Regions from separate parts of the Cupriavidus sp. 86D6 genome, predicted to be linked through region 2. Evidence: predicted binding sites of a transcription regulator. Region 2 holds the regulator's gene; each other region holds the start of a gene.
What was found. Region 2 encodes LexA, which represses DNA repair genes until DNA is damaged. Its sites were predicted from a motif close to ACTGTATNNNNATACAGT; they were not measured.

Region 1 (10,051 bases), on a different contig from region 2:
GGTGCGGGCCGACTTCTCGATGGCCTCGATGGCGCGTTCCACCACATCGTCGGGCACCGCCACCTCGATCTTCACCTTGGGCAGGAAGTCGACGATGTACTCGGCGCCCCGATAGAGTTCGGTGTGGCCCTTCTGGCGGCCAAAGCCCTTGACCTCGGTAACCGTGATGCCCGATACGCCCACGTCCGAGAGGGCTTCGCGCACCTCGTCGAGCTTGAACGGCTTGATGACTGCAATGATCAGTTTCATTGGGGTTCTCCTTGAGGCGGCCCGATGGGCTCGGGCCGCCCGGCTGGGATGTGTGCTGTTTGCGTTAGAACGTCTTGGTGATCGATGCCCAGGCGGCTGCCTTGCCCAGGTAGCGGCCACGGTTGGCGCTGGTGTAGAACGACTCCTTGGCGTTGGTGTCCACATAGGCCACCGACAGCGCAAAGCCCTTGCCCAGGTCCTTGGTCAGGCCGATCTTCCAGTCCGTGTACGACGCGTCGCTGTGATGCGTCACGCCCTGGTAGCCCACGTGCGCGTTCAGCGTCAGATCCCAGAAATTGAGCGGCACGTTGGCCGACAGGTCGACGTAGTAGCTGTTCTTGCTGTCGTCGATGCCGAACAGGTTGGTCACCGCGTGCGAGTACTTCAGGAACACCGGGCCCCAGCCGATGCCGGCGTAGAGTTCGGTCGTGTACGGGCGGGTGGTCGTGTAGCCGCCCGGGTAGTAGTACTGCAGCACGCCGACGTCATAGTTGAATTCCTCGCCGCCAACGCCGAACTTGTTCTTGTAGCCGCCGTAGAAGTCCATTTCCACGGGCGCCGAGACCGACGAGTCCGCATCCTCGAGCCAGCTGATGCTCGAGTTCCAGTTGCCGACGTAGAAGCCGCTCTCGTGCGAATAGTCGAACCCGCCCTGGATGGCCGGACGCAGGTTGGTCTGGCTGATACCGCGATAGCGGTAGTCAGACACCAGCGACACGTTGGCACTGAATGTGTGGGGCGATGCCGGCTCGGCGGCGGGTGCGGCTGCCGGCGCGGCGGTGTCCGGGGCGGTCTGCGCGAACGCCACCGGGGCTGCCAGGCTCAACAGGACCGCAGCGGCGCTGACTGCGAGGCTCGACGTCTTCATCTGGTTCTCTCCTTTTCCTTGAAATCTTCGCGGGCTCGTTTTTGAGGATCTGCTGCTTTATTGCTTTGTGGTGTTGACGCTCCTGGCAATCGATACTGCAACAGCCGTGCCAGCCATCACCGCCCTGCGGCGACGCATGCCGGCAGCAGCGTCCACGGGGCTCCGGAACCACATGGAACGAGACCGCGCAGTGCCCTCGGCCGCGCCCGGAAAGCGTTAAAAGATGTGACCAGCCCTTGTCAGAGCTTTCATGGCGGGCGCCGAAGCGCCATAATCCGCGTCATGACGGGTCAAGTGCTGCGTGCTTGGCGTCCCGGTGAGACAGCCGGGCCAGCCCGGCGAGCAAGCGGCGCGATACGCCCCAGTCGGGTGCATCGGCCTGCTGGTCCCGTGTGCCAGGCGCCCCGGGCCGTCGCCCCAATGCGGTGCATGGCTGGCCGATTCGCCACTGCCCGTCGCCTGGGCCACTGCCTGCCCGGCGCGGCCTGACCCGAACGATCCATTGGTCACAACAGGAGCTTCACCATGAAACCGACCGATCTCTTCAACGACCTGCAGCAAAAGGTCAGCGAGGCGCTGCGCAATTCGCCGGCCAAGGACATCGAAAAAAACGTGCGCAGCATGATGACCCAGGGCTTTGCGCGGCTGGACCTGGTCACGCGCGAAGAATTCGACGTGCAATCGCAGGTACTGGCACGTACGCGCGCCCGGCTGGAGGAACTGGAGGCCCGTGTGGCCGCCCTGGAAGCCCGCGCCGGCGTCAATCCGCCACCTTCGACCGGGGTATGACCCCAAGGCGCCAGCCGCCTGCCCCGCATCGCCAGAAAGGCCACCGTCACCCGGTGGCCTTTTTCTTTAACAAATCCGCAAACGTATGAGCCTTGCAGTCCTGCGCAGCCGCGCCCTGAGCGGCATCGACGCGCCGCCGGTGTCGGTGGAGATCCATCTTGCCAATGGCCTGCCCGCATTCAATATCGTCGGGCTGGCCGATACCGAAGTGCGCGAAAGCCGCGAGCGCGTACGGGCGGCGCTGCTCAACAGCGACTTCGAGTTTCCGAACCGGCGTATCACGGTCAACCTTGCGCCCGCCGACCTGCCGAAGGAGTCGGGGCGCTTCGACCTGGCCATCGCGCTGGGCATTCTGGCCGCTGGCGGACAGTTGCCGGTGGAAGGGCTCGATGCGTTCGAGTTTGCCGGCGAGCTGTCCCTGGCTGGCGATCTGCGCCCGGTGCGCGGTGCCTTGGCCATGGCGATGGGCCTGGCGCGCGACAACCGGGCACGGATGGACGCCGGCCAGCCCCCGCGCGCGTTTATCGTCGCCATGGAAAACGGCCCGGAGGCCGCGCTGGTGGAGGATCTGACGGTCCATGCCGGCGCCACGCTGCGCGAGGTGTGCCATCACTTGGGGCTGCCGCCCGAGCAGGCACTACGGCGCGCCCGCCCGCCGCAACGGGTGGCCGATACGGGCGATGCGCCCGACCTGCGCGACGTGCGCGGGCAGCTGCAGGCCCGGCGTGCCATGGAAGTGGCCGCGGCGGGCCTGCATTCCGTGCTGCTGGTGGGGCCGCCCGGCACGGGCAAGTCGATGCTGGCCCAGCGATTTCCGGGGCTGCTGCCGCCCATGACCGAGGCCGAGGCGCTCGATGCCGCTGCCGTGCTAAGCCTGACGCCGGGCGGTTTCCAGCCATCGCAATGGGGCCGACGGCCGTTCCGCAGCCCGCACCACACCGCGAGCGGGCCCGCGATGGTGGGCGGCGGCGGCAATCCTCGCCCCGGAGAGATCTCGCTGGCCCACCATGGCGTGCTGTTTCTGGACGAATTGCCAGAGTTCGAGCGCCGCGTGCTGGAAGTCCTGCGCGAACCGCTGGAAACCGGCCACATCACGATTTCCCGTGCGGCGGCGCAAATCGACTTCCCGGCCCGCTTCCAGTTCATCGCGGCAATGAACCCGTGCCCGTGCGGCTACCTGGGACACCCCACCCGCATGTGCCGCTGCACACCCGACCAGGTGCAACGCTATCAATCGCGGATCTCGGGCCCGCTGCTCGACCGCGTGGACCTGCAGATCGAGGTACCCGCCCAGGGCCAGCACGACATCCTGGACGGCCCGCCCGGCGAACCGAGCGAAACGGTCCGCGCCCGCGCCGTGACCGCGCGAGACCGCCAGCTGGCGCGCCAAGGCATGCCCAACAGCGAACTGTCCGGCCGCGCCATCGACACCCACTGCCCGCTCGACAACGCCGCGCAGACCCTGCTGCGCGGCGCGATGGACAAGCTGGGCTGGTCGGCCCGCGCGTACTTCAGGGTGCTGAAAGTGGCCCGCACCATCGCCGACCTGGAAGGCGCCGAGGTACTGAACGCCGCCCATGTGGCGGAGGCGATCCAGTATCGGCGGGTGCTGCGGTCGGCTTAGCTTGGGGATTGAACAATGACTACTTCCGTTGCATTCGAATGGTTTTCCGAGTTCTGGTGGTGGATCGTGTTCGCGACGATCCTGCTTTCCGGCATTGGCGGTGGCATCGCCCGGTTCATGCAGTGGCGCACCGGAACCCGGGAGCCCGGCTGGATTACCAGCGCCGTCGTGGGGGTTGCCGCAGCATTTCTGGTGCCGATGTTCCTGAATTCGATTTCAAGCGCCTTGATCGCCCAATCCAGGGAACACCCGGAAAAGCTCTTCGTACTGATTGGCTTTTGCATTGCGGCAGCGTACTTCGCTCAGCAATTTATCGATTCAGTCGGCCGCAGGGCCCTGAGAATATCGCAAGAGGCAAAAGCCATTGCAGAGACGGCAGAACGCACGGCACGAAGTGCAACAGATCATGCGCATCGCGCGAACAATCGTGCAGTTGCCATGTGGAAAGTCATGCAGTTGGTCGACAACGGCCAGTATGCAGACGCACTTGCCGCAGCAGACCGCGTGTTGACTACGGACCCGGACCATGCGGGCTGCCTGGCATGGCGTGCCTACTGTCTGAAGCGTCTTGGTCGGGCTGCCGAAGCAGTAGCCGCCATCGACCGCGCGCTGGCGCTGGACGGCAGCGAGGTGTTTAGCTGGCTCTTCAACGCCGCGTGCTATCGCGCGCTAATCGATACACCATTTATCCAGATCAAACCCCTGCTGTTGCGAGCGTGGCACTGTGCCACGGCAAGCCAGCGCGACTGGCTTGTCGCCGCGCTCACGTCCGAGGACGATCTCGAGCGCGTGCGTCAGGATCCGGAATTCTCAGCCCTTGTCTCAATTTTCAAAAGGAATGCCACATGAGCGACACCCCTCCGACCCATTAAGCATGGCGTATCCCCAGACAAAAGGCCCGCATCGCGGGCCTTCGTCATGTCACACCGGCGGTTCCAGCGGCGGCGGGGGCGGTTCCTCGATGGGCGGCTGGTCCGCCGGGAAGCCGGGCGGGGGCGGCTCGTCGGGAGGGGGTTCGCGGTGGGCAGTCAGGGGGACATCGTGCATCGGGGGCTCCATGTACGCCGGGTCACTCCCCATTGAAGCAAACGCTGCCGCACTACGCCAGTCATTCGGCCGCCGGGGTGGCTTCAGGTGTGATGCCGGCGCACAAAGAACAGCGCGGTGCCCACGGCCACCAGCACGCCGCCGAAGAAGCGGTTCTGCCAGCGCACGGCGCGGGCGTTGCGGAACAGGCCCTGCATGCGCGACGCCAGCAGCGCGTAGCCGTGCATCACGATCAGGTCCACAAAGCACATCGTGGCGGCCAGGATGGCCAGCTGCACGCCCAGCGGATGGCCCGGGTCGATGAACTGCGGCAGGACCGCCACCATGAAAATGATGCCCTTGGGATTGGTGACATTGGTCAGCAGGCCCGTGGCAAAGCGGCGCCGACGGCTCATGACCGCCGTGCGTACCGCGCCGCCCTGGCCGTTGGCGCCGTCCTCCGGGATCGTCTCCACTTTGGATCGCCATTGCTGGACGCCCAGGTAGATCAGGTACATCGCGCCAATCGTCTTGACGACCAGGAAGGCTTCCTCGGACGCCAGCAGCAGCGCGCCAAGGCCGCCGCCGGCCACCAGCAGGATGATGACGAGGCCGGTCTGCAGGCCCAGGATCGTCGTCGACGTCTTCTTCAGGCCATACGACAGGCCATGGCTCATGGACAGCACCGCGCCCGATCCTGGCGAAACGGCGATCACCCAGCACGCGGCAAAATAAGCCAGCCACACTTCCCAACGCATCACTGCACTCCTGAAGGTAACAACGGTTAAAGACGAAAGGCTAAAGGCTAAAGGCTAAAGCCGGTTCAATCGGATCAAGCGGTCGAGTCTGCCTCAGAACGGGTGGAATCCGGTCAGGAACTGTTCGACCTGCTCGGCCTGGCGCGTATCGCGGGCGGCCTCACCCGCTTCCAGCACCACGGCCTGGTAGACGCGGGCGCCCGACGCCACCAGCCGCGCGGTGAGGCGGCGCGGCGCCTTGTCCTGCGGCGATACGCCGGCCACCGACACTTCCACGCCGGCTAGCGACACGGGCGGCTGGGCCGCCGACATCACCGTGACGGGGTGCGCCTGGGCCGGTGCCCCGGGGTGCGCACCCAGGTTAGCCACCAGTCCGGCCTGCATGGCGTCCATGGCTTCGCGGCGCATGGCGGCATCGTCGCTGGGCAACGTCACCACGCCCACCGCGAACAGCGTGCCCTCGATGTTCGCGGCATCCATGGTCATCGGCAGCTTGTGGCCGGCAATCGATACATCGCGCGCGGCGCTGGTCGGCTTGGCCGGATACATGGCGGTGTACTTGCCGTCGTTCGACACGATGGTCCGCCAGTCATAGCGCGGCGAGCAGCCGGCGAGCGCCAGCCAGAGCAGGGCGAGCAGCGGCAGCAGGCAATGACCGGGGCGAAACAGGCCGAGACGGGACGAGCTGGACGAACCGGGCGGACGGGGGCGGAGCGTGGATGGGGGCATCGGCATGGGCGGCGCATTCGTGCGCAAGCCGGTATTATCCGGGAAGCCGCCCGCCCGCGCATGTCCGACCCGTGGCTTTCATCGCCCATCGTCCCTTGCCGACCACCCAGGCGCCGGCCGGCCCGTTTTCCGTGAGGTGACCATGCCCTTCCGTTCCCTGCCCCGCCTTGCCGCACCGTGGCTGGCCAGCCTGGCCGCAGTGGCCGGCTTCAGCGCCGTGGCCGGCACCGTGCACCTGCCTCCGGTGACCGATATCGGCGCCCAGTCGGCCGCAGCCGCCAGGCAGGGCGAGCCGCTGGTGGTGCTGGTCAGCCTGCCCGGCTGTACCTATTGCGAGACGGTGCGCCGCAACTATCTGGGCCCGCAGGTGGCGGCCGGGGACATTGCCGCGCGGGAAATCGACATGACGGCCGATACGCCGATCCGTGACGTCGATGGCACCATGACCACCGCCAAACGCTGGGCGCAGGCCCACAACATCTCGGTCGCCCCGACCGTGATGTTCCTGGACCCGCACGGCCGCAACCTGGCCAAGCCGCTGCGCGGCATGCAGCCCGATTTCTATGGTGCCTACCTGGAGCAGGCCATCGACGAGGCCCGCGCCAAGGTGGCCGCCCGGCCCGGCGCGCAGCAGTAGCGCGGGCACACGCTTCCATATTGCGGCGAATTGCCGCAGCCCCGGCGGGCTTGACCGTCCACGATGCCGGCTTCCGCGCCCGGCAGTAGAATAGCCGCTGTCCGATGGCTGTCCCGGTACCGTTATTCCATGTCCAATACTGCTGCTTCCGCCACTTCCCCGCGCAAACGCTGGCCGCTCGCCGTCGCGGTCGTGATCGTCGCCCTGCTTGGCGTCTTTGGCTATCGCGCCATGTCGCCAGCCAGCAAGGTGCCCGATGCCACGTTCACGCTGCTGTCGGGCCAGAAAGTCAGCACGGCCGATCTGAAGGGCAAGGTCTACCTGGTCAACTTCTGGGCCACCAGCTGCGCCACCTGCGTCAAGGAAATGCCGCAGATGATCGACACCTACAAGCAGTTCAAGGACAAGGGCCTGGATTTCGTGGCCGTGGCCATGAACTATGACCCGCCGATGTACGTGGCCAACTACGCCAAGACACGCGAACTGCCGTTCAAGGTGGCCATGGATTCGGACGGCTCGGCGGCCAAGGCCTTTGGCGACGTCCAGCTCACGCCCACCACATTCGTGGTCGACAAGCACGGCAAGATCCTGAAACGCTACGTGGGCGAGCCCGAGTGGGATGCGCTGCACAAGCTGCTGGACGGTGCGCTGGCAAGCGCGGCCTGATTGCCTTCCGTCCCCGGTCGAAAAGGTGCCCAAGCGGCACCTTTTTTGTTGCCCGGACGCCGCGCAGGCACGTGCGGCTTGCCAGTCGAAGCTGTATGGATATACAGTGGGCGCCAGATTTTTCTCAATCCTCCCCTCTGCCCTTCCCGCTGTGCTACCGGATCTCGCCCCTGAAGCCGACGTGCCCGCCGATCTCTCCCCGGAGACGGGCGACGCGGCTGCCTACCTGTCCAAGCTGAATCCGGAGCAGCGCGCCGCCGTGGAATATGCGGGCGAGGCGCCGCTGCTGATTATTGCCGGCGCGGGCTCGGGCAAGACCAATACGCTGGCGCATCGCGTCGCGCACCTGGTGGTGGGCGGCGCCGACCCGCGGCGCATCCTGCTGCTGACGTTCTCGCGCCGTGCGGCGTCCGAGATGGGCCGCCGCGTGGAGCGCATTGTCGATCAGGCGCTGGGCATCCAGTCCGGCGCAGGGCGTGCGGCGCTGCAGTGGTCGGGCACCTTCCACGCCATCGGCGCCCGGCTGCTGCGCGAATACGCCGAGACGCTTGGCCTGGCGCCGAGCTTCACGATCAGCGACCGCGGCGATTCGGCCGACCTGATGCACGTGGTGCGCCACGACCTGGGGCTGTCTGAGCAGGCGTCGCGCTTTCCGCGCAAGGAAACCTGCCTGGCCATCTATTCGCGCGTGGTCAACACCCAACTGCCGATCGAGGTGGTGCTCAAGACCCAGTTTCCGCGCTACGCGATGTGGGCCGACGCGCTCAAGACGCTGTTCGCCGGCTATGTCGAGGCCAAGCAGAAGCAGCAGGTGCTGGATTACGACGACCTGCTGCTCTACTGGGCGCAGGCCATGACCGAGCCCGCGCTGGCGCAGGACATGGGCGCGCGCTTCGACCACGTGCTGGTCGACGAGTACCAGGACACCAACGCGCTGCAGGCGTCGATCCTGCTGGCGCTGAAGCCGCAGGGCCGTGGCCTGACCGTGGTGGGGGACGACGCGCAGTCGATCTACGCCTTCCGTGGCGCCACGGTGCGCAACATCCTGGATTTCCCGACGCAGTTCACGCCGGCTGCCGAACAGGTCACGCTGTCGCAGAACTACCGTTCCACGCAGCCGATCCTGCAAGCCGCCAACGCAGTGATCGGCCTGGCGGCCGAACGCTTCACCAAGGACCTCTGGTCGCTGCGCGAGTCGGCCGAGAAGCCCGGCGTGGTGGTGGTCAACGACGAAGCCGACCAGGCGCGCTTTGTGGTCGAGCAGGTGCTGGCACGGCGCGAATCGGGCCTGGCGCTGATGCAGCAGGCGGTGCTGTTCCGCGCCGCCGACCACAGTGCGCAGGTCGAAATCGAACTGGCCCGGCGCAACATCCCGTTCGTGAAGTTCGGCGGCCTGAAATTTCTGGAATCGACGCACGTGAAGGACGTGATGGCCGTGGTGCGCTGGCTGGAAAACCCGCGCGACCGCATGGCCGGCTTCCGCACGCTGCAGCTTCTGCCCGGTATCGGGCCGAAGACCGCCGCGCGCGTGCTCGAAGGGCTGGAGGCGGCCACCGAGCCTTTGGTGGCGCTGGAGGCCTTCGAAGCCCCACCCGCTGCCGCGCCCGCGTGGGACGACCTGCTGACGCTGGCCCGCACGCTGATGGCGCCCACGTCGCCGTGGCCGTCGGAGTTCGAGCAGGTGGTGGCGTGGTACGCGCCACATCTGGAGCGCATGCACGACGATGCCGCCGCGCGCCAGGCCGACCTGCAGCAGATCGAGCGCATCGCGGCCACCTATGCGTCGCGCGAGCGTTTTCTGACCGAACTGACGCTGGACCCGCCCAGCGCGTCCAGTGACGAATCCGGCGTGCCGTCGCGTGACGAGGACTACCTGATCCTGTCGACCATCCATTCGGCCAAGGGCCAGGAATGGAAGGCCGTGTACGTGCTCAACGCCGTGGACGGCTGCATGCCGTCCGACCTGGCCACCGGCACCACCGAGGAAATCGAGGAAGAACGCCGCCTGCTGTACGTGGCCATGACGCGCGCGCGCGACCATCTCGACGTGATCGTCCCCCAGCGGTTCTACGTGCACAACCAGGTGGGTTTTGGCGACCGCCATGTCTACGCGTCGCGCACGCGCTTCCTGCCGAACCGCGTGATGCCGAATTTCTACAGCCGGTCGTGGCCGCCCCCGCCGATGCCCGGCGAAGGGCAGGACAAGGCGTCCTTGCCGCAGGTCGATCTGGCATCCCGCATGCGCAACATGTGGAAATAGGCGGCCATCAGGCCAGCGCCACCCCCGCCTGACCCACCACTTCCACCAGCGCCCCGTCGCGCAGCAGCGCGGCCACGCGTTCGATCTCGTCGGTCATGTAGCGGTCCGTGTCCAGGAACGGCACGTGTTCGCGTACGAAGGCGAAGACCGCGCGGCCGGCTGGCGACAGGTGCTCGACCGCGCCGGCCAGTTCCGCCGCCTGGCACGCGGCCAGCAGCTCCAGCGCCAGGATGTACTGGTTGTTGTCGAGGATGCGGCGCGCGTTGCGGGCCGAGATCAGCCCCATGCTGACCACGTCCTGGTTGTCGCCGTTGGACGGCACGCTCTGGATGCTGGCCGGGCTGCAGATCGTGCGGTTCTCGGCCACCAGCGCCGTGGCCGGGTACTGGGCGCCGGCAAAGCCGCACGACAGGCCTTCGTTGGCGGCGGCCAGGAAGGCCGGCAG
Region 2 (10,051 bases):
AGAACTTGCCCTCGGTGGGCATGAAACGGCCGAACATGAAATGTCCTTGTGGCGTACCTGACGGCACGCTCGGTTGTGTGTTGCAAATGGGAGGCAGAGCAATCGCACGACAGCCGCCTCGTGGGCGGCTGTCATCAAAGCGCAATATTTTACAGGGTTGCACCGTCCAGCGGTGTAACCCCCTGAGAATCAGGTGTCGTTGTCGAAGAACGCCGGGCCGCCGCTGAAGTTGTCGAACTTCGTGAATTGACCCAGGAACGTGAGCCTAACGGTGCCGATCGGCCCGTTACGCTGCTTGCCGATGATAATTTCGGAAGTCCCCTTGTCCTGCGAGTCAGGGTTGTAGACCTCGTCGCGATAGATGAACAGAATGACGTCGGCATCCTGTTCGATGGCGCCCGATTCGCGCAGGTCGGACATGACGGGGCGCTTGTTCGGACGTTGCTCCAGGCTTCGGTTCAGCTGCGACAGCGCGATAACCGGGCAGTTGAGCTCCTTGGCCAGCCCCTTCAACGACCGAGAAATTTCGGAAATTTCCGTGGCCCGGTTTTCCCCGCCACCCGATCCCGACATCAGCTGCAGGTAATCGATGATGATCAGGCCCAGCTGGCCGCACTGGCGCGCCAGCCGGCGCGAACGGGCCCGCAATTCCATTGGATTCAGCGCAGGCGTCTCGTCGATGAACAGCTGCGCATCGTTCATGCGCTGGATCGAGTGCGTCAGCCGCGGCCAGTCCTCGTCCAGCAGGCGGCCGGTACGCAGGCGGTGCTGGTCCAGGCGACCCACCGAGCCCAGCATACGCATGGCCAGCTGCACGCCTGCCATTTCCATCGAGAACACGGCCACGGGCAAGCCCTGCTCTACCGCCACATGCTCGCCAATATTCAGCGAAAACGCGGTTTTACCCATCGAGGGGCGACCGGCGACGATAATCAGGTCGCCCGGCTGCATACCGCTGGTCATGCGGTCCAGGTCGATGAAGCCGGTCGGCACGCCGGTCACGTCCGTGGTGCTGTCGCGGTGATAGAGCTCGTCGATCCGCTCCACCACCTGCGTCAGCAGCGGCTGGATCTCCTGAAAGCCCTTCTGGCCACGCGAGCCTTCTTCCGCAATCGCAAAAACCTTGGATTCGGCCTCGTCGAGCAGTTCGCGCACCTCGCGCCCCTTGGGCGCGAAAGCCGCGGAAGCGATGTCGTCGGCAACCGTCACAAGCTTGCGCAGGACCGAGCGTTCCCGAACGATCTCGGCGTAGCGACGGATATTGGCTGCGCTCGGCGTATTCTGCGCCAGCGAATTCAGATAGGCCAGCCCGCCCACTTCCTCGGCCTTGCCGGCCACCTGAAGCATTTCGAAGACCGTGATCACGTCCGCCGGCTTGGTGGCGGAGATCAGGCGGGCGATGCTCTGGAAGATCACCCGATGGTCAAACCGATAGAAATCGGCTTCGGACAGGAAGTCGGCGATGCGGTCCCAGGCGGCGTTATCCAGCAGCAACCCGCCAAGCACCGATTGTTCGGCCTCGATCGAGTGCGGAGGAACCTTGAGGTTGTCTAGTTGGGGATCTGCGGCGGGCGCGTTCATGGGAGGGAATTATAACGGCGCCGGGCGCCACGCAAAAAACAAAAAAAGGCAGGAGCGTGGCTCCTGCCTTTTTTGTGCATCCGACGCGCCGGTCCGGACCGGCACATCGTGGACGCGTACAGCTTAGACGTGCTCGCCCAGCACCGAAACGGTGATGTCGACCAGCACGTCGGTGTGCAGCGACACGCCAACGGCGTAGTCGCCAACCATCTTCAGCGGGCCGTTCGGCAGGCGCACTTGCGACTTCTCGACCTTGAAGCCTTGGCCTTCCAGGGCTTGGGCGATGTCGGCGTTGGTCACCGAACCGAACAGACGGCCGTCCACGCCCGACTTCTGCGTGATCTGGACGGTCAGACCGTTCAGCTTCTCGCCTTCGGCTTGCGAAGCAGCCAGCTTGGCGGCAGCGGCCTTTTCCAGCTCGGCGCGCTTCACTTCGAATTCGGCGATGGCGGTTTGCGTAGCACGGCGAGCGCGCTTGGTCGGGATCAGGAAGTTACGTGCGTAACCGTCCTTCACGCGAACGATGTCGCCCAGGTTGCCCAGGTTGATGACTTTTTCCAGCAGAATGACTTGCATCGTGTATTTCTCCTTGCGGTCCCGGGACTATCAGTTCTTGTGCAGGTCGGTGTACGGCATCAGCGCCAGGAAGCGGGCGCGCTTGATGGCCGTATCCAGCTGACGCTGATAGTGCGCCTTGGTACCGGTCAGACGAGCCGGCGTGATCTTGCCGTTGTCGCCGATGAAGTCCTTCAGCGTGTCCAGATCCTTGTAGTCGATCTGTTCGACGCCAGCCACGGTGAAGCGGCAGAAGCGCTTGCGCTTGAACAGCGGGTTCTGTTGCTGGAAGCGCTTCTTGTTCTTGTTGTCACGTTTGACGAATGCCATGATTCAATCCTTTTCGAATGCTTTACATCGAGTGATGTGAAAGACCAGTGTCTTGCTGTTGCGGTGCTTGCGGGCCAGAAAGCCTTCGCAGTCGAGCAGCGTGCCGAGCGGCATGCGCTCGAGCCGCTGGCCAATCGGGCCGATGCCCATGGCCACCACTGCGAATTCCACCTGCCTGGGCGTTTCCGCCTCCATCACCTCGCCGGCATGCTGCAGGATGCAGTTGACGACAGGGATGCCGGCTGGCGTATAGCGCAGCGTATCTCGCTCGGCGAGCGTGGCGGTCAGCCGAAGCTGGTTCACCGCGACACAGCAGTCCGCACTCAGGCGGCCTGGCCTTCCGTGGTCGTTTGCGCGGCCTTGCGGGCTTCTTCGCGCTGCACTTCCTTCATCATCGGCGACGGCGCGGTTTCAGCCTTCTTGGTCTGGACGATCAGGTGACGCAGCACGGCGTCATTGAACTTGAACGCGTGCTCGAGTTCAGCCAGCGTGTCCTTGCCGCATTCGATGTTCAGACAAACGTAGTGAGCCTTGGCCAGCTTCTGGATCATGTAGGCCATCTGACGACGACCCCAGTCTTCCACGCGATGGATCTGGCCATTTTGCGACGTGACGAGCTGCTTGTAACGCTCGATCATCGCCGGCACTTGTTCGCTTTGGTCCGGATGGACGATAAATACGATTTCGTAATGACGCATTGACGCTCCTTTTGGGATGAGCCACCCGGGCGTCACGTCCGGTGCGGCAAGGTTGAATAGCCGGCGAGTATAGCCCGGAAACCCGGGAATCCGCAAGGTACGCGGTGCAGGCGGCTCAGCAGGCGGCAAAAAGCGACTGCAGGCGCCCGGCATCGACGCCGAGCGCGGGGTCGGCTGCCAGCGCCACCAGCAGCAGCACGCGCGCCTTGTAAGGGTTGAGGTCGGCCGCCGACGCAAACAGGCCAGCCCCCGCCGCCGGCCGCGCCGGAATCGACACATGGCCGGCGCCAGTACGTGAACTGCGCACCACTGCCACACCAGCCGCCGCCGCATCGGCCAACGCCGCCACCAGGGTTTCGTGGACCGAGCCATTGCCGGTGGCGGCCACGACCAGCCCCTTCACACCAGCCGACACCAGTGCATCCACGGCCACCCTGCCCGGCTGGGCATGGCTGACCACGATCTCCACCATCGGCCAGGCCGACGGCACCGGCAAGCACGGCGCCTCCCGCCGGGACGGCGTACGCGTGAATCGAATATAGGCGTCCTGCACGTAGCCGACCGGACCGGCATTCGGCGAGACAAAGGCATCGACGGCGGACGTATGCGCCTTGGTCACGTCGCGCCCGGCGTGGATCTGCTGGTTCAGCACCACCAGCACAGCCAGGCCCCGCGCGTCCGGATGGGCCGCGACGCGCACCGCATCGAGCAGGTTCAGCGGGCCATCCGCCGACAGCGACGTTGCCGGGCGCATCGCCGCAGTGATGATCACCGGCACGGGACACGGCTGCGTCAGGTGCAAAAACATCGCCGTTTCTTCAAGCGTATCGGTGCCGTGCGTAATCACGATGCCGGCCACGTCCGATTGGCCGGACCAGTACGCCACCCGCGCCGCCAGCTGCTGCCAGAGACCGAACGTCATGTCCTTGCTGTCGACCTGCGCCACCTGCTCGGCCTCCACGCGCGCGACATCGGCCAGCGCGGGCACGGCCTGGACCAGTTGCGACACCGGCACGGTAGCCGCCTGGTACTGGGCACTGCTGGCGGGGTCGCCGGACGATCCGGCAATGGTGCCGCCGGTGGCAAGCACGACGACACGGGGCAACGATGAGGAAGACGCTGACATGTAAATAGGCTGACTGAGGGGGCTGGCCGGGCGGGCGCGGCCCGGGATCTGGCCGACGATTGTAACTGCCACCCCGCCCCAGCGCCCCCTTGGCAAACCCGCGAAGCCACCGGTGCCGCCGTCGCCCATGTAGAGCCCACTGCGCAAATTGTGCTTGCACTTCACACGATACTGTATAAAATCACAGCATACTGTTTAAACATACAGTGCTTCGGCACGAGAGACCGGCGAACCATGGCGACCCTGACACCCCGGCAGCAGCAGATTTTCGATCTGATCCGCGACACGATCCGCAACACGGGCTTCCCGCCCACGCGCGCAGAGATCGCCGCCGAGTTTGGTTTTTCCTCGCCCAATTCGGCCGAGGAACATCTGCGGGCGCTGGCACGCAAGGGCGTCATCGAACTGACCCCCGGCGCATCGCGCGGCATCCGGCTCAAGGTGGCACGCAGCGATTCGGAACGTTCCGACCAGTTCTCGCTGCCAATGGCAGGCGTGCTGCAGTTGACGCTGCCGCTGGTCGGTCGCGTCGCTGCGGGCAGCCCGATCCTTGCCGCAGAACATATCGACCGTCAGTACCAGGTGGATGCATCGGTCTTCGACGAGCGTCCGGACTACCTGCTGCGCGTACGCGGCCTGAGTATGCGCGACGCCGGCATTCTCGATGGCGACCTGCTGGCCGTGAAGAAAGCCAGCGAGGCAGCCAACGGCAAGATCGTCGTAGCCCGCCTGGGCGAGGACGTCACGGTCAAGCGCCTGAAGAAACGCGGCGACACGATCGAACTGATCGCAGAAAACCCCGATTTCCAGAACATCGTGCTCCATTCGGGCCGCGACGAGTTCTCCCTTGAAGGTATCGCTGTCGGCCTGATCCGATCGTCAGGCTTCTAGCGTGATCGGAGGCGCCTGACAGCGACTCCGGCTCCCGAGACTTAGGCAGCACGGCCGTCTGCCCTGGTCACCCGCTTTGCTTTGCCCATGCCGCCCCGTCCTTGCTGGACGACGGGCGCGGACCACTGCTGTCGCAAATTACGAGGTGTTGCCATGCTGCAATCGAATCCCATCGCTTCCCGCCGCCCGGTCAAGCCGGTCCCGTTCCGGCAAATCAAGGGCGTCCGCGTCTACCAGGGCGCGCAACGTCGCACGATGGTCGGCAACATGGCAGCCATCTGCCGCATGCTGGAACTGGCAGAACCGACCACGAAACTGCTCGATTGAAATCTGGCCGCGTGCCACGCGGATCAGCGCGCAACCGCATCACTGCGCATTCGCGTCATGCGCAGAACCGGACCTTGTCGACCCCGCCAACGTCCGGTTTTTTTCGCCCATCGACCGGCTTCGCCTTGGCGTATGCGATCGCAATCGGATGCTGTCAGGTCGGTTGCACCAGGCGGAAGGGATGGTGGGAAGGGATGCGTGCAAAGCAAAACAGCCGCTTGACTAAGCGGCTGTTTTGCAAGGGAATTCTTTGGGGTGGCTGATGGGACTCGAACCCACGACGACAGGAATCACAATCCTGGACTCTACCAACTGAGCTACAGCCACCGTAGAGATTTTTCGTTGACCGTTGTGTCGATCAGCGAAGAACAAGACTATACAAGCATTCTCTGCTGATGGCTAGTATTCCGCACAAAAAAATTTCGGATTCGCTGGCGGATGGCTTCCGGACTTCATCGGGGGCCCACCCACTTCGCTTCCAGCAGCACGGCTTCCTTGATCGCAGCGATGATCTCTGCCTCGCTCGGAAAAAGTCCAAGCAAGCGTTTCGACTTGCCATTCAGGACGTCGCGCTGCAACGCCTTGCCGGCGTCGATCGATGTGCCTGGGTGCCAGCAATAGCGCGCAGTCCATTTGCCGTCCTGCAGTTGCTCGGCTACCCAGATCACCCGGTAGTCCTCGAAGACTTCACCGAATGGTTCTTCCGCTTCCATTTCGTTTCCTCAGGGCTCGCTTCCGATTCACTGGCTTCGACATTCCCCGTCACACCGCTCGAACCGGCCAGCCCAACTGCTTTTCCCCCACTTGGCGCCGCATCCGTGAAGATACGACTCCCACGCCATGCCGGCTAATGTCGCGGCATTTTTCAGCGCATCGTAACATGACCTACGCGCCGCTCGACAGGGCATGTCTTAACAATAGCCCGAGCTTGACGTATCGGCCTGCCCTTCAAAAGCGGAGGTCTTGCCCCACCACGGCAGGGTTCTGTCGCAAATAATGCTGTTGGATACTCTTCCCCGAGGGACATTGACCCCCTCGACATTCCCGACAGGCGATCACTCCCGACGAGCATCGCCTGCTTTTTTTTGGTGTTCAGGTACGCCACGGTTTTATGCGCGATTCGTGCATGGCGCGACCCACGAAAAAAAAGAGCCCGCTCGCAAGCGGACTCTTAAATTAGCGATCTCAATGCCCTGAAGGCACATTCAATGTAGACCCCGAACGCACGGCGCACCATCCGGGCAAACCCACGGTTGCTGTGGTAACAACGAGACGGGGCAGAAAAAAAGCCCGCACACGGCGGGCTCAAAAATCAGTTGAAGAAAGCCCTGTATTCGAGGGCAGGCACAGTGTAAGAACATGCCGCAGGACTGGCGAATTAGGGGAATCCCTTTGCCCACGCGGGTTTCCAGTCACCTCAACCGCCGCAAACGCCCTTGGGGCATACATTTGCGGCATGTGCATAGCACGATCGTTCGAAATTAGAGTTTTTCCTCCAGTCCAGCCCGCATACGATCGTCACGTTCGGGGGTCGCTCAGGCCGCCTCCAGGAGGTCTGGACGCAGATGGGAACGCGCTTCTTCGAATAGCGCATCCACGTCGGCCCGGGTGCGGGCAGCGTTCATGCGCCGTGCATCCGACAGCACCCGGCGCCAGCCGCGTCCGCCATAGACCCCGCGATGGAGGCCCAGCATATGCCGGGTGGCAGCGCCCATATAGCCGCCCCGCTCCACCAGATGGCCGATATAGGCTTGCATGGCCATTTCGGCGTCTTCGCGCGTTGGAATCGGCGATTCAACGCCGTAGAAACGGCTGTCCATTTCGGCGAGGATATAAGGATCGTGGTAAGCCTGACGGCCGATCATTACCCCATCCACGTGGCGCAAATGTTCTTCCATTTCGCCATAAGAGACAATGCCGCCGTTAATCAGGATTTCCAGCTGCGGAAATTCTTTCTTCAGCTGGTATGCAACTTCGTACCGCAACGGCGGAATTTCCCGATTTTCTTTCGGGCTAAGGCCTTTCAGAATGGCATTACGGGCGTGCACGATAAATGTTTCGCAACCGGCGTCGGCAATAATGCCAACGAAGTCGCGAACAAAGTCATAGTGCTCGATCGTGTCGATACCAATGCGATGCTTCACCGTCACGGGCACCGACACCACATCCCGCATCGCCTTGACGCAATCGGCAACCAGCTGGGGCTCTGCCATCAGGCACGCGCCGAACGCACCGCGCTGCACGCGCTCCGAGGGGCACCCGCAATTGAGGTTGATTTCCTTGTAGCCCCACTGCTCACCCAGCTTCGCCGCCTGCGCGAGATCGGCAGGTTCACTACCGCCCAGCTGCAGTGCCACGGGCTGCTCGGCCGCGTCGAAATCGAGATGCCGCGCCACATCGCCATGCAGCAGCGCGCCCGTGGTGACCATCTCGGTATAAAGCCAGGTGTGCTGGCTCAGCGCGCGATGGAACGTGCGGCAGTGGCGATCAGTCCAGTCCATCATCGGGGCAACCGAGATGCGGCGCGGATTTGCAGTCATGGGTATGGCGTCGAGGGAGCGTCCGGGTACGGTTCTGGGTCCACGGACTGAGGAAGACCCGCAAGTATACGCGAGATGACGTTCCTGAGCAGCGCCCCGGAACGCTCACATCGGGTGCGCGGCACGCGGCCAGTAAAAACGGCGCCCGGAGGCGCCGTCTCTCATGTTGGGCGGGCTGCACTCAGTGCATGAAGAGCCAGATCAGGATCAGGACGAAGGCCGGGACGCCGAGCAGCCAGGCGAGAATGTACGGCATGGTGTTTCCTCCTTGTCTATGTGTTTGAACATGGCTTCACTATAGAAAGCAGGGGTCACTGCCGGTGTCGGGTCTCCCCCGCTTCGCCTTGTAGGACGGGGCTTACCGACGTTTGAATCGGACTGGCGCGATCGGCGGCCGACTGTCAGCGCGCCGCGGCGTTGCGGTCGATCCAGGCCGCGAAGGTCGTCAGGTACTTGCTCAGGAAGCCCCGGGTCGAGTCGTTGCTGATGCCGCCCTGCTCATCGAACAGCTTGTCCACCCCGCTGATATAGGCTTCCGGCTGTTGCAGCACCGGAATATTCAGGAACACCAGCGACTGGCGCAGGTGGTGGTTGGCGCCAAAGCCGCCGATATTGCCCGGCGACGCGCTGATCACGCCACCCGGCTTGCCGTCCCAGGCGCTTTCCCCATACGGGCGCGATCCCACGTCGATGGCATTTTTCAGCACGCCCGGCACCGAGCGGTTGTATTCAGGGGTAACGAACAGGACGGCATCGGCGCGGCGGATACGGTCACGGAAGGCCACCCATTCCGATGGCGGATTGGCGTCGTCATCCTGGTTGTAGTGGGACAACTGGCGAATCTCGACGATATCGAGCTTGAGCTGCGGCGGCGCAATCGCGGCCAGGGCCTTGGCCAGTTTCAGGTTCAGGGATTCCTTGCGCAGGCTTCCCACCAGTACGGCGACATCACGAGGATTGCTCATTACGGTTCCTTTCACTGTTCACACACGGTCGAAGTGAATCACAGGCCGGCTCCGGCAGCAGGGCCAGCCCTGCCCACACTGTACTTGACTTGCATGGCCGCCGCCGGCCACCGCGCGCAACGCCCATGCCGATGCAAATGGCGCAGCGGGCGGAGCGACTACGCCAGCGATGCCAGCGGATGTTCCTCGCGCCGCCACTTGCTGTCGAAGAACGCGCGCACGCGGCCCGGCGTCACTTCGTCAAGGCGGGCCGGATTCCATTTCGGCTGGTGGTCCTTGTCGATGACCAGCGCGCGGATGCCCTCGATGCCGTCGCCATGACGGAACACGTCGTACATCATGTCGAGCTCCATGCGCAGCTCGTCTTCCAGCGTCATCGTGCGCGCACGGCGGATCTGTTCCAGCGTGACGCAAAGCATCAGCGGTGACCGGCTGCGCAGCGTGGCGGCGGTCTGGGCCGCCCAGTCGCCGGCCGTGTCACTGACCGCGCTCAGAATCTCCTGCGCCGTGGCGCCGGCAAACAGCGTGTCGATCATGCCGGCATGCTGGGCCAGCGGGCTGGCGTGCGGCACGCACGCCGCCGCGTGCTGACCCGTGAAGGTGGCGATATGGGCCAGCACGGCGTCGCCGCTGTCAAACGCATGCGCCTGCAGCGATGCCGCCAGTTCCGCCATCACATTGGCCGGCAGATAGGCATCGGCCAGCTTCGCGTACAGGGCGTCGGCGGCGTGAATCACCGTGCCGGTCAGGCCCAGGTACTCGCCGATATGGCCCGGCGTACGCGCCAGGAACCAGCCGCCGCCCACATCGGGGAACAGGCCGATGTTCGTCTCCGGCATCGCCATCTTGGTACGGTCGGTGACGATGCGCAGCCGGGCGCCCTGCGAGATGCCCATGCCGCCGCCCATCACCACGCCGTCCATCAGGGCGATATAGGGCTTGCGGTAGCGGTGGATCAGATGGTTGAGCGCGTACTCCTCGACAAAGAACTGGTCGAGCATCGGGTCGTTGGCGTAGTACGCCTGATGGAACCAGCGG
Region 3 (10,051 bases), on a different contig from region 2:
CTTGTTGTATCTGGAAACGTTGACTGACCCGCAGATGCTGGCCGAAGCCGCTGCCGTGGCCCGCGCGCGCGGCATCCCCGTGGTGGCCGTCAAATCAGGCCGCTCGCAGGCGGGCGCCCGCGCCGCCGCATCGCACACCGGCGCCATGGCCAACGAAGACCGCGCCGTCGATGCCTTTCTGGCGCGCCATGGCATCTGGCGCGTCGAAGACGCCCACGCGCTGGCACGCTGCGCCCCGCTCTACCTGCGCGGCTGGCAGCCGGCCGGCCGCCGGCTGGTCGTCGTCAGCAACTCGGGCGCCAGCTGCGTGATGGCCACCGATACCGCCGATACCCTCGGCATGTCGATGGCGCCGCTGTCCGCCGCCACGCAATCCGCGCTGGCCGAACGCCTGCCCGGCTTTGCGGCCACGGCCAATCCGGTGGACGTCACCGCTGCCCTGCTGACCAACAGCGGCCTGTTTGGCGATGTCCTGCCGGTGGTCGGCGCCGACCCCTCCGCCGATCTGGTCCTGCTCGACATTCCGGTGGCCGGCATGGGCTACGACGTCCCACGCTTTGCCCGCGATGCCGCACGGTTTGCCGACCAGGCTGGCAAGCCGATCGCCGTGGCCGCGTGGCAGGACACGGTGGTCAGCCAATTCCGCGCGGCCAACGTGCCGACGTTCGTGCACGCCGCCGATGCGCTGGCCGCCTTCCATCAGCTGACCGCCCACCAGCAACTGCTGCGCGACGTGGCGGGCGAGCCCGCCATGCCGCCGATCGTTCCGTTCAACATCGCCACGCCTTCCCGCACGCTCAGCGAGGCCGCCAGCCTGGCCCGGCTGGCAGAAGCCGGCGTGCCGGTGGTCGAGCACTACCTGTGCCAGAGCGCCGACGACGCCGTGGCGGCGTGGCAGCGGATTGGCGCGCCGGTCGCGGTCAAGGCCAGTTCCCCGGCTGTGCCGCACAAGAGCGAACACGGCCTGGTGGCCCTGAACTGCAACAGCCGCGATGCAATTGTCGACGCCTTCCACAAGCAAACGCAGACACTCGACGCCATGCACGCCCCATGCGAAGGCGTGATCGTCGCGCGCATGTCGCGCGGCCAGCGCGAATGCATGGTCGGCGCCCACTGGGACCCGGTCTTTGGCGCAGTGCTGCTGGTGGGCGACGGCGGCAAGTACGTAGAAGTGGTGCGCGACACGGCGGTACTGCTGGCCCCCGCCAGCCCAGCCGCCATCGAACGCGCGATACGCAGCCTGCGCATGGCCCCACTGCTCGACGGCGTACGCGGCGAGGCCGCCCTCGATGTTGCCGCCCTGTGCGACGTGGCCGCCAGGGTCGGCAACCTCGTGCATCAGGCGCAAGGCCAGATCCGCTCTGTGGATCTGAACCCGGTCATGCTCGGGTCAGAGGGGGCGCTGGTGGTGGATGGGTTGATGGAGGTGGCGTAGCCGGTCCGGATATGGCTTCCAGCTACCAAAGGATAGCTACCAAAGGGCGTCGTCAGGCACCATCGGAGAAAAGTGCCCAGGCTGATTGATCCAACCATTTAAGCCGCCGTCGCATCGCATGCGCCATGTGGGGAAGTCTTTGGCGGCTTGCTGGACAACGCTGCATTTCGTGCCTGGCGGGAGAACCGCCAGTACCGGAAAACGCTCGGGGTGCTTGTCCGTGCTACTGGGACGAACGTCTACCATGTCGACGTAGAGCTTTACCGGTCTCACGGCCGTATATGTTTTCCAGTCGAGAAGCCGGTATCCACCGAACGTCATCAGAAAGCCGCACACGACCAACGCCGACAGCAGCGCCACCGCCAATCGCTTACCAGTTACCAGATGCACCGCCATGCCATCCCTTCGGGTAATTGCGCGTCTCCACTAACCGAGAGGAACGCCCCAGCATCTTGAGCATCTCCTTCGGCGACACGGGGAGGTCAAAGAAGCGGGGATCCTTCGACACCACGCCCGCGATCGCCAGGACTTCGGCAACGTTGGAACTGCACGAGTTGGTCAACAGGTTGTAGCGTTTGCCCGCCGACACCCGCCTTTCGAGTTCGGCTCGCATGCGTTCCTTTTCGTCCGGGGTCACCCAGAGCAGAAAGCCGATTCCATCACGATGCGCCCCTCGACGGTGCCCATCAAAATCTACCCAAGGCGGCCGGGTCTGTCCGATGACATAGTCCCGATACGATCCGGTTTCGTATTGGCTAAGTACCCGACTGTAGACAATCCCATCGATCTCGATGGCAACATGGCCCCATTGGGACCCGGCCGATATAATCGCGCCATCCAGCACTAGCACTTCAACGAATTCGCGCTCGACTTCCACGTTCTTGATGGCGTCATCCTTCATGCTGGTTGTCGTACGCGTCGCAATTCGCTTAAATCGTTTTCCCTCGGCATTCGTTACGAACACGGTCATGCTTCCCCCTCCACGTAGATGGTGATGTGTTCAGACTCGACGGTGGCGGACAGCATGTGGGTTTTGCCTTCGGCGTCCGTTGTCCCGAACTCAAGACTGCCATCCGCTCTTTGCAGGGCATACGCAACACGAGTCAAGGGCGCCTTGGAACGGCTATCCCGCAATACGAATCGCTCGTTGAACATGGGACCCGCCGAAGCCGGAACATCGGGGCTTGGTGCGGAAGCCGTGGCGCCCGCAGTTGCCGCGAATGGCGCAGCCACCGCTCGATCAACGACCTCGATGGAAAAATCTTGCTGCGAATGGATAACGCGGGGCGGCTCGGCGCACTTGCAGTACACGCGCGCGCCGCTCACCAGGAGCCGCATTCCCATGACATCGAAATTTGGGGTGCAGTCGTTATAGACGCGACCCTGGGCCTTGCAGGCCGGGCAAGTGGCCGTGTCGCCTTCCAAGGCGACGGTCTTGCCGTGATGCGTGAAGAAGAAACGTTTGTCGGCGATCAGGACGCCGCCCGTTGTCGTGGCGTCGCCGTCCCGCAGTGCATACCTGATATCAGCCATGTCGTCTCCATCAAGAATGGCGCCCATTCTTGATAGGCCCCGATGGACACGCAATCGCCGAACGCTGAAACCGGGCACAGCATCGAACCCCCGCCCCGATTGTTCACATCTCAAGACAAACTGTCAGACGATTCGCTCTTCTTTGCTTTGTCGCTAATCGTTACATTTCAGGCGCCGCATCGCGCCTGAGCCCTTACGGAGGCGCGCGTGCGCGCGTCTCACTACAAGGATAACGAAGCATGAAGACCCGTCTCGCCTGCCTGGCCGCCATGGCCGTCCTGCCTGCCCTGCCCGCCACGGCGCAGGCTCAATCGAGCATCACGCTGTATGGCGTGGTGGATGCCGGCGTGGAGTTCCTGACCCACGCCCCGAACACCACTACCGGCGGCAGCAACAATCTGGTGCGGATGTCGGCCGGCAACCTGTCGACGTCGCGTTGGGGCCTGCGTGGCGCCGAAGACCTGGGCGGTGGCCTGAAGGCGGTCTTCACGCTGGAGAGCGGTTTTGATCTGGATACCGGCAGCCTGAACCAGGGCGGCCGCCTGTTCGGCCGGCAGGCCTTCGTGGGTCTGCAGAATCAGTACGGCACGCTGTCGCTGGGTCGTCACCAGACGGTGCTGTACGACTTTTCGCTGGCCTACGACCCGATGGCCATCGCCACGCGCTATTCGGTGTTGATGCATGACAAGTGGATGTCGGGCCGTGCGGACAATTCGCTGAAGTTCACCGGCCAGACCGGCGCGTTCTACTACGGCCTGTTCTACAGCACCGGCTACGACAGCAGCGCCGGCGGCGAAGTGCCGGGCGACTACAAGGCTGGCCGCAACTGGTCGGTGGCCGGTGGCTACGATGCCGGTCCGGTGTCGGCACGCGTGGTCTATGACGAAGTGCGTGGCAGCACCGTCGCCACCGACGACAACCGCGAGCGCCGCGCCACCATCGGTGCCAGCTACAACTTTGGCCGTGGCCGCGCGTTTGCCGGCTATCGCTGGTACTACGGCGACTTCGCCAGCAGCTCGCTGCGCACCAACCTGTACTGGGTCGGCGCCACCTACCAGGTGACCCCGGCCATCGCCGTGACCGGCGCCGCCTACTACACCGACGTGCGCAACAGCAACGGCGATCCGTACAGCTTCGTGCTGTCGGGTACCTATGCGCTGTCCAAGCGCACCGACCTCTACGCGATCACCGCCTACGCGCAGAACCGCAGCGGTTCGTCGATGGGCCTGTCGGGCTTTGGCCCGTCGCTGAACGGCAGCGCCACCACGCTGACCGCCACCAGCGAGCAGGTACGTGCCGGCCAGAGCCAGTTCGGCGCCATCATCGGCGTGCGCCACCGCTTCTGATCCACGTCTGATCCACGTCTGACCAACGATTGAGCTTCATCGGATCGTAAAGCGTCCAGACTCCACGGCGAAGACTTTCCCTTCGTCTTTCTATGGGCCCGCACAGGTCACTGCCTGGCGGGCCTCTTTCTTTTGTGGCGGCTGGCGGTCTGGTTTGCTCCCCTCTCCCGCAGGCGGAAGAGGGAAGCAAACCGAGGGTGCATTAAACGCTTGCGGCCAACCCCAGCGTCTTCAGCGCCGCGTCCAGCGACGCCTGTTGCTCTGCGGCGTACAGCGCCAGTTCATCGCTGACCGTCGCGCCCAGCGCCTGCTCGAAAGCCGCGCGGTTGGGCGATGCCTGCAGGTCGTCGCGGTTTTCGTCGCCCAGGTTCGACTGGAAGATGCCGGCGGCGCTGACCGGCAGGAAGTCTTCGTAGGTGATCGGCTCAGCCACCAGCGCGCCGGCGGCAATCAGTGCTTCCAGATCGCCACCATCGGCCGCCGCATTGCCCACCGCGTAGCGGTAATACGCCAGGCCCTGCTGGCGCAGCGACTGGTGGTCGTCCGGGAACGCCCGGAAGACGTCGCCAAGCGTCTTGCGATAGGCGTCGGCGTTCGAACCGTCGCCAGCCGGGGTGATGACCTTGCGTACTTCGTTCAGCAGTTCGTCGTAGAGCTTGCGGCCCTTGGCGGTCAGCGCCACGCCGCGTTGCTCGATCTCGCCAAAGCGCGCCGTATGGGTGCCGGCTTCGCCGCCATCTCGGAAGGTGACCGGCTCGCTCAGGGCCAGGAAACTGGTCTGACGCAACAGGATCGGGCAGCGGCGCGTCGGCGGGCCTTCCACCACGGCCTTCGGGCTGATGCCGCGTGCCGGCATCTGCGTCTGGACGATATCGATGTCCAGCGTGCGCGGGGTCAGGTGGTTGATGTGCGGGCCGGGGAAGCACACGATGTCCGCGATCAGCGGATGCGTCTTGCGCAGCTTCCAGTACAGGTCGGCTTCGACGGTGGACTTGCCGTGCCAGCGGAATGTCTCCAGCGCCTCGGCCACGAAGCGGGCGGCGTCGTCGGCAGCCAGGCCGCCCTGCTGCTCGGCGCGCTCGATCAGTGCCAGGCAGCCCGGCGTGAAGATCGACCGCGTGGCCAGCACTGCCGCGGCGGCGTCGCGCAGCGCGGCGTCCTGGATCAGGTCCAGGCGCAGTAGCGACGTGAAGACGCGGAACGGGTTCTCGGCCAGGCCGGCGGTGTCCTTCGGCCGGAACGCCGTGGAGTGGACCGGCACGCCGGCCACGGACAAATCGTAGTAACCCACCGGGAACATGCCCATCACGGCGAACAGGCGACGGATCGTGGCCAATTCCTCAGGTGTACCCACGCGGATGGCGCCGTGGCGCTCCACCTCGATGCGCGATTCCTGGCCGGCCGCACCGGCGGCCACGGCACCGACGCTGGCCAGCACTTCGGCATTGACATCGGATACCAGCGCCATCAGCGTGCCGTACTGCGGCACCTCGGCACGGTACATATCGGACATGGCGCGCGAGAACTGGGCGCGGATCTGGCTGGGGGACGTGAAAGCGGCAGACATGTTATTCCGGGGACGACGGGATCACAAAAAGAGCCGCCAAGTGTGGTCGGGCGGCTTTCGGGCGGCAAGTGATATTTCCGGGCGACTTGATGCGCTTTACGCATTAACTTGATGCCCGGCCGGATGGGCGATCGGAATTCAGGTGCCCTCGCACTGGCGCAGCAGCCAGTCGGCAAACAGCGCCGCCTTGTCCCGATCCGTGCCGTCGCCGGGTTTGGCCTGCCGGTAGGTCAGGAAATAGGCGCCGTGCCGACCGGACGCCGGCGCCCCGGCGAACGGCAGCGCCGCCAGCTGGCCGCTTTCGATCTCCGTGCGCACCATCATTTCTGGCAAAACGGCGATGCCAAGCCCGCAGATCGCTGCGCCCGTGACCATCGTGAACAGGTCGTAGCGCGGCCCCAGGCGCGCGCGGCGCCGGATCGCCTCGTCGTCGCCGCCGAACCAGTCGGGCCATGCATCGGGGCGGCTGGCCAGATGCAGCAGCGGCATGCTCAGCAGGTCTTCGCGTTGGCGCAGGGCCGCGCCCTGCAGCAGTCGCGGGCTGCACACCGGGATCGACGGCCCCTCTTCCAGCAGCGTGGCCGACGGATGCCCGTCCCAGGCGTCGTTGCCAAAATAGATGGCCGCATCGAACAGCGAATCGGCAAAGTGGAACGGCTCGGGCCGCGCGTGGATATTGACGACGATGCGTGGATGCTCGGCCCGGAAGCCGGCCAGGCGCGGAATCAGCCATTGCGTGGCGAAAGTGGGCACGACGGCGAGTTCCAGCACCTCCATGCCGCCAGCGCGCGACGCCAGATCCTTGGTGGCGCGCTCGATGGCCTTCAGTTCGGCGCGGATGTCGCGCACATAGCGGTCGCCGTCGGGCGTCAGCACCACGCGCTGGCGCACCCGTTCGAAGAAACGCACGCCTAGCCGTTCCTCCATGGCCTGGATCTGCCGGGAAATCGCGCTTTCGGTGACGTTCAGTTCGGCCGCGGCGCGCGTGAAGCTGCCAAGTCGGGCAGCGCACTCAAGCATCTGGAGTGCGATCAGGCTGGGCAGGCGCATGGTTCAGGGGGCTGGCAATGAGCAAAAAACACGGCGGATGCGGAATTCACGGGCGCGCGATGGCTGACAGGATGCGCCTGAGCTTGTCGGGGTTGCGTTGTGCGTGGATGCTGACAATGCGCTCGCCATCGGTCTCGATGCTCTGGGCCGATTCGAGCTGGCCATCGACAAAGCGCAGCAGCGCCCACTGGCCGTTGAGCACCACCATTTGCACATGCACCGCCAGGCCGCGCCGCTGCGCCGCGAAGAGGACTTGCGCGATCTTGCCGCCGCCGACCAGCGGCTTCGGAAAGCTCGACACCTTGCCGCCGCCGTCGCCAATCAGCGTGGCTTCGTCGGCCAGCAGGTCCCGGATCGCGTCGAATGTGCCCTGCTCCAGCGCCTGGGCAAAGCGCCGCACCAGGGTCAGGTGCGCGTCCTTGCGTACGGGGGATTGCGGTCGGGCATCGCGCAACTGGGTCTTGGCGCGGCTCACCAGCTGGCGGCAGGCCGCCTCGCTCTTGCCGATGACCTCGGCCACCTGGCTGTAGTCGGCGTCGAACACTTCACGCAGCAGAAAGGCCGCGCGCGCTTCGGGCGTCAGGCGTTCCAGCAGGAACAGGAACGCCACCGACACGTCGTCGGCACGCTCGTAGAGGGCTTCGGGCGTATCGGCGCCTTCGGACATTAGCGGCTCAGGCAGCCAGATACCGGCGTAGTGCTCGCGCTGCAGCCTGGCGGCGCGCAGATGATCGATGGCCAGCCGCGTGGTCACCGATACCAGCCACGCCTCGGGGTTGTCGATGGCGTTGCGATCGGTGCCGTGCCAGCGCAGCCAGGCGTCCTGCACGACATCCTCGGCCTCGGCCACGGCGCCCAGCATGCGGTACGCAATGCCCTGCAGGCGGGGGCGAAGCTGGTCAAAGGTCTGGCTGTGATCGGGGGCAGGCGCGGCCATGGCACAAGTGTCCTTGCGGTGGGCTGCCATTGTGGCATTGGCGCCCCCTCGCCGTCTCGCATCGTGTCTGACTGCGCCCTTGAAATTTCCGAACCACTGTATATATTTACAGTGTACTGTATGGATAGACAGTACCAACGTCGTGAGATGGATTAAACAGTGTCGGAACCTTCGGAGCCCTGAAATGGAACACCTGATCCGTGTGCAGAATGAATATGACCGCCAGGTACTGGTCTGGCTGCGTGGACGGATTGGCGACGCAGCCTTGGTGTCGGCCGCGCGCCGCACCGCCGCGGACGGGAAAAAGCCTTATCTCTCAACGATTTGCCGCCTGCTGAACATCCGGCCGCCGTCGCGCCGCAGCTTTGCCGACGAGGCCCGCAAGACCCACCGGGCGGTGGGTGAACGTTATCTGGCGCAGATCCGCCAGATCCTGGCCAAGCCGGGCGCCCCGCACGCACAGCGCGAAACCGGGCATGAGGCCCGGCCGCAGGGTTCCCTCTTCTAGGCACCGTTCGGACGCCGCCGAGGTTTAGTCCGAATTATTGAAATCCTATAATTTGGACTAAACCGCTGGCAGATCCTGCTTTCAGATCACTTTTTGCTGACCTGTTCACCGCCCTATCATTGCGGCAGATCGGTCACGCGCATCGCCGGCGTGATCTGCCGCGGATCGGTCACCAGTTCCAGCACGGCCGGCTTGCCGGCCTGCTGCGCCCGTTCGAAGGCGGCGGCGAAGTCCTCGGTCCGCTCCACGCGCTCGGCCCAGGCGCCGCAAGCCTTGGCCATTTGCACAAAGTCGGGATTGACGATGCGCGTGCCGCTCTGGCGGCCCGGATAGCGGCGCTCCTGGTGCATCCGGATCGTGCCGTACATGCGGTTGTTCACCACGATCACGATCAGGTTCACGCCGTGGGCGGCGGCCGTGGCGATTTCCTGCGGATACATCAGAAAACAGCCGTCGCCGGCAAAGCACACCACGGTTTTTTCCGGAAAGCGCAGCTTGGCGGCAATGGCGGCCGGCAGGCCGTAGCCCATCGCGCCGCACGTCGGGGCCAGTTGGGTACGCGAACGCTTGTAGGCATAGAAGCGGTGCAGCCAGACCGTGTAGTTGCCAGCGCCGTTGGACAGCATGGCGTCCTCGGGCAGCACCCGGTTCAGGTGCGCCATGGCGGCGCCCATGTCCACGCCGGTCAGTTCGGCGTGAGGCTTCGGCGGCGTGACAAAGGCCTCGTGGTCGGCGCGCGCGCCGGCGGTCCAGTCCGTCCAGGCCACCGAAGCGGGCGCGTCCAGCGATGCCAGCATGGCGGCGCCCGGCTCGACGCCGGCGTGGATCGGCAGCGTGGCCTGATAGACGCGGCCCAGCTCGAAGCTGTCGGCATGGATATGCACGAGCTTCTGCTTCGGCTGCGGGACTTCCAGTAGCGAATAGCTATCGGTGGCGATATCGCCAAGCCGCGTGCCAAAGGCCACGATCAGGTCGGCCGACTTCACGCGTTCGGCCAGCTTGGGGCTGACGCCCAGGCTCAGGTGGCCCACGTAGTGCGGGTCGCGGTTGTCGATCACGTCCTGGCGGCGGAAGGCGCAGGCCACGGGCAGATCCCAGGCGTTGACGAACGCGGCGAAGTCGCGCACGGTCTGGCCGGTCCAGTTGGCGCCGCCGGCAATCACCAGCGGACGCTGGGCACCGGCCAGCGCGGCCGCCAGCGCCTGGGCATCTTCGGGGCGCGGTGCGGCGGCCACGGCGCGGTACGGCGCGGCATCGGCCACTTCCACCAGACCATCGAGCACGTCCTCGGGCAGCGCCAGCACCACCGGGCCCGGGCGGCCCGACGTGGCCACCTGGAACGCGCGCGCCACCATCTCCGGAATGCGTGCCGGATCGTCGATCTCGGCCGCCCACTTGCACATCGACCCGAACACGGCCGCGTAGTCCACCTCCTGGAATGCCTCGCGCCCCTTGTGCTCGCGGGCGATCTGGCCAACGAACAGGATCATCGGCGTGGAGTCCTGCTGGGCGATATGCACGCCGATGCTGCCATGCGTGGCACCGGGGCCGCGCGTCACGAAGCAGATGCCGGGACGCCCCGTCAGCTTGCCGTCGGCCTCGGCCATGTTGGCGGCGGCGCCTTCGTGCTTGCAGACCACAAGGTCGATGGCCGGCTGGTCGTGCAGCGCGTCCA

Region 1: AC3G88_RS23170 (ATP-dependent helicase) is a predicted target of LexA. The motif match lies at 7,437-7,454, and genes of this name have one in related genera.
Region 3: AC3G88_RS12790 (CppA family protein) is a predicted target of LexA. The motif match lies at 7,964-7,981, and genes of this name have one in related genera.

What each region holds. Positions count from the first base shown of each region.
Region 1 is NZ_JBYPSB010000013.1:84,248-94,298, forward strand. It holds gene AC3G88_RS23120 (P-II family nitrogen regulator) at 1-249, opposite strand, end outside; gene AC3G88_RS23125 (TorF family putative porin) at 314-1,117, opposite strand; gene AC3G88_RS23130 (accessory factor UbiK family protein) at 1,643-1,906, shown strand; gene AC3G88_RS23135 (YifB family Mg chelatase-like AAA ATPase) at 1,992-3,530, shown strand; gene AC3G88_RS23140 (YEATS-associated helix-containing protein) at 3,546-4,379, shown strand; gene AC3G88_RS23145 (hypothetical protein) at 4,452-4,577, opposite strand; gene AC3G88_RS23150 (LysE family transporter) at 4,661-5,314, opposite strand; gene AC3G88_RS23155 (hypothetical protein) at 5,408-6,049, opposite strand; gene AC3G88_RS23160 (thioredoxin fold domain-containing protein) at 6,186-6,680, shown strand; gene AC3G88_RS23165 (TlpA disulfide reductase family protein) at 6,810-7,346, shown strand; gene AC3G88_RS23170 (ATP-dependent helicase) at 7,498-9,606, shown strand; gene cmdF (tyrosine 2,3-aminomutase) at 9,614-10,051, opposite strand, start outside.
Region 2 is NZ_JBYPSB010000001.1:1,024,707-1,034,757, reverse strand. It holds gene AC3G88_RS04750 (DUF47 domain-containing protein) at 1-37, opposite strand, end outside; gene AC3G88_RS04745 (replicative DNA helicase) at 190-1,581, opposite strand; gene rplI (50S ribosomal protein L9) at 1,705-2,157, opposite strand; gene rpsR (30S ribosomal protein S18) at 2,188-2,466, opposite strand; gene priB (primosomal replication protein N) at 2,470-2,769, opposite strand; gene rpsF (30S ribosomal protein S6) at 2,790-3,164, opposite strand; gene AC3G88_RS04720 (asparaginase) at 3,280-4,290, opposite strand; gene lexA (transcriptional repressor LexA) at 4,525-5,181, shown strand; gene AC3G88_RS04710 (hypothetical protein) at 5,335-5,508, shown strand; tRNA gene AC3G88_RS04705 (tRNA-His) at 5,760-5,835, opposite strand; gene AC3G88_RS04700 (hypothetical protein) at 5,961-6,221, opposite strand; gene dusA (tRNA dihydrouridine(20/20a) synthase DusA) at 7,044-8,048, opposite strand; gene AC3G88_RS04690 (NADPH-dependent FMN reductase) at 8,450-9,013, opposite strand; gene AC3G88_RS04685 (enoyl-CoA hydratase/isomerase family protein) at 9,172-10,051, opposite strand, start outside.
Region 3 is NZ_JBYPSB010000004.1:361,599-371,649, forward strand. It holds gene AC3G88_RS12750 (acetate--CoA ligase family protein) at 1-1,435, shown strand, start outside; gene AC3G88_RS12755 (hypothetical protein) at 1,472-1,831, opposite strand; gene AC3G88_RS12760 (hypothetical protein) at 1,806-2,405, opposite strand; gene AC3G88_RS12765 (PAAR domain-containing protein) at 2,402-2,968, opposite strand; gene AC3G88_RS12770 (porin) at 3,208-4,314, shown strand; gene hglS (2-oxoadipate dioxygenase/decarboxylase HglS) at 4,517-5,881, opposite strand; gene AC3G88_RS12780 (LysR substrate-binding domain-containing protein) at 6,020-6,931, opposite strand; gene AC3G88_RS12785 (RNA polymerase sigma-70 factor) at 6,978-7,868, opposite strand; gene AC3G88_RS12790 (CppA family protein) at 8,053-8,376, shown strand; gene AC3G88_RS12795 (thiamine pyrophosphate-binding protein) at 8,493-10,051, opposite strand, start outside.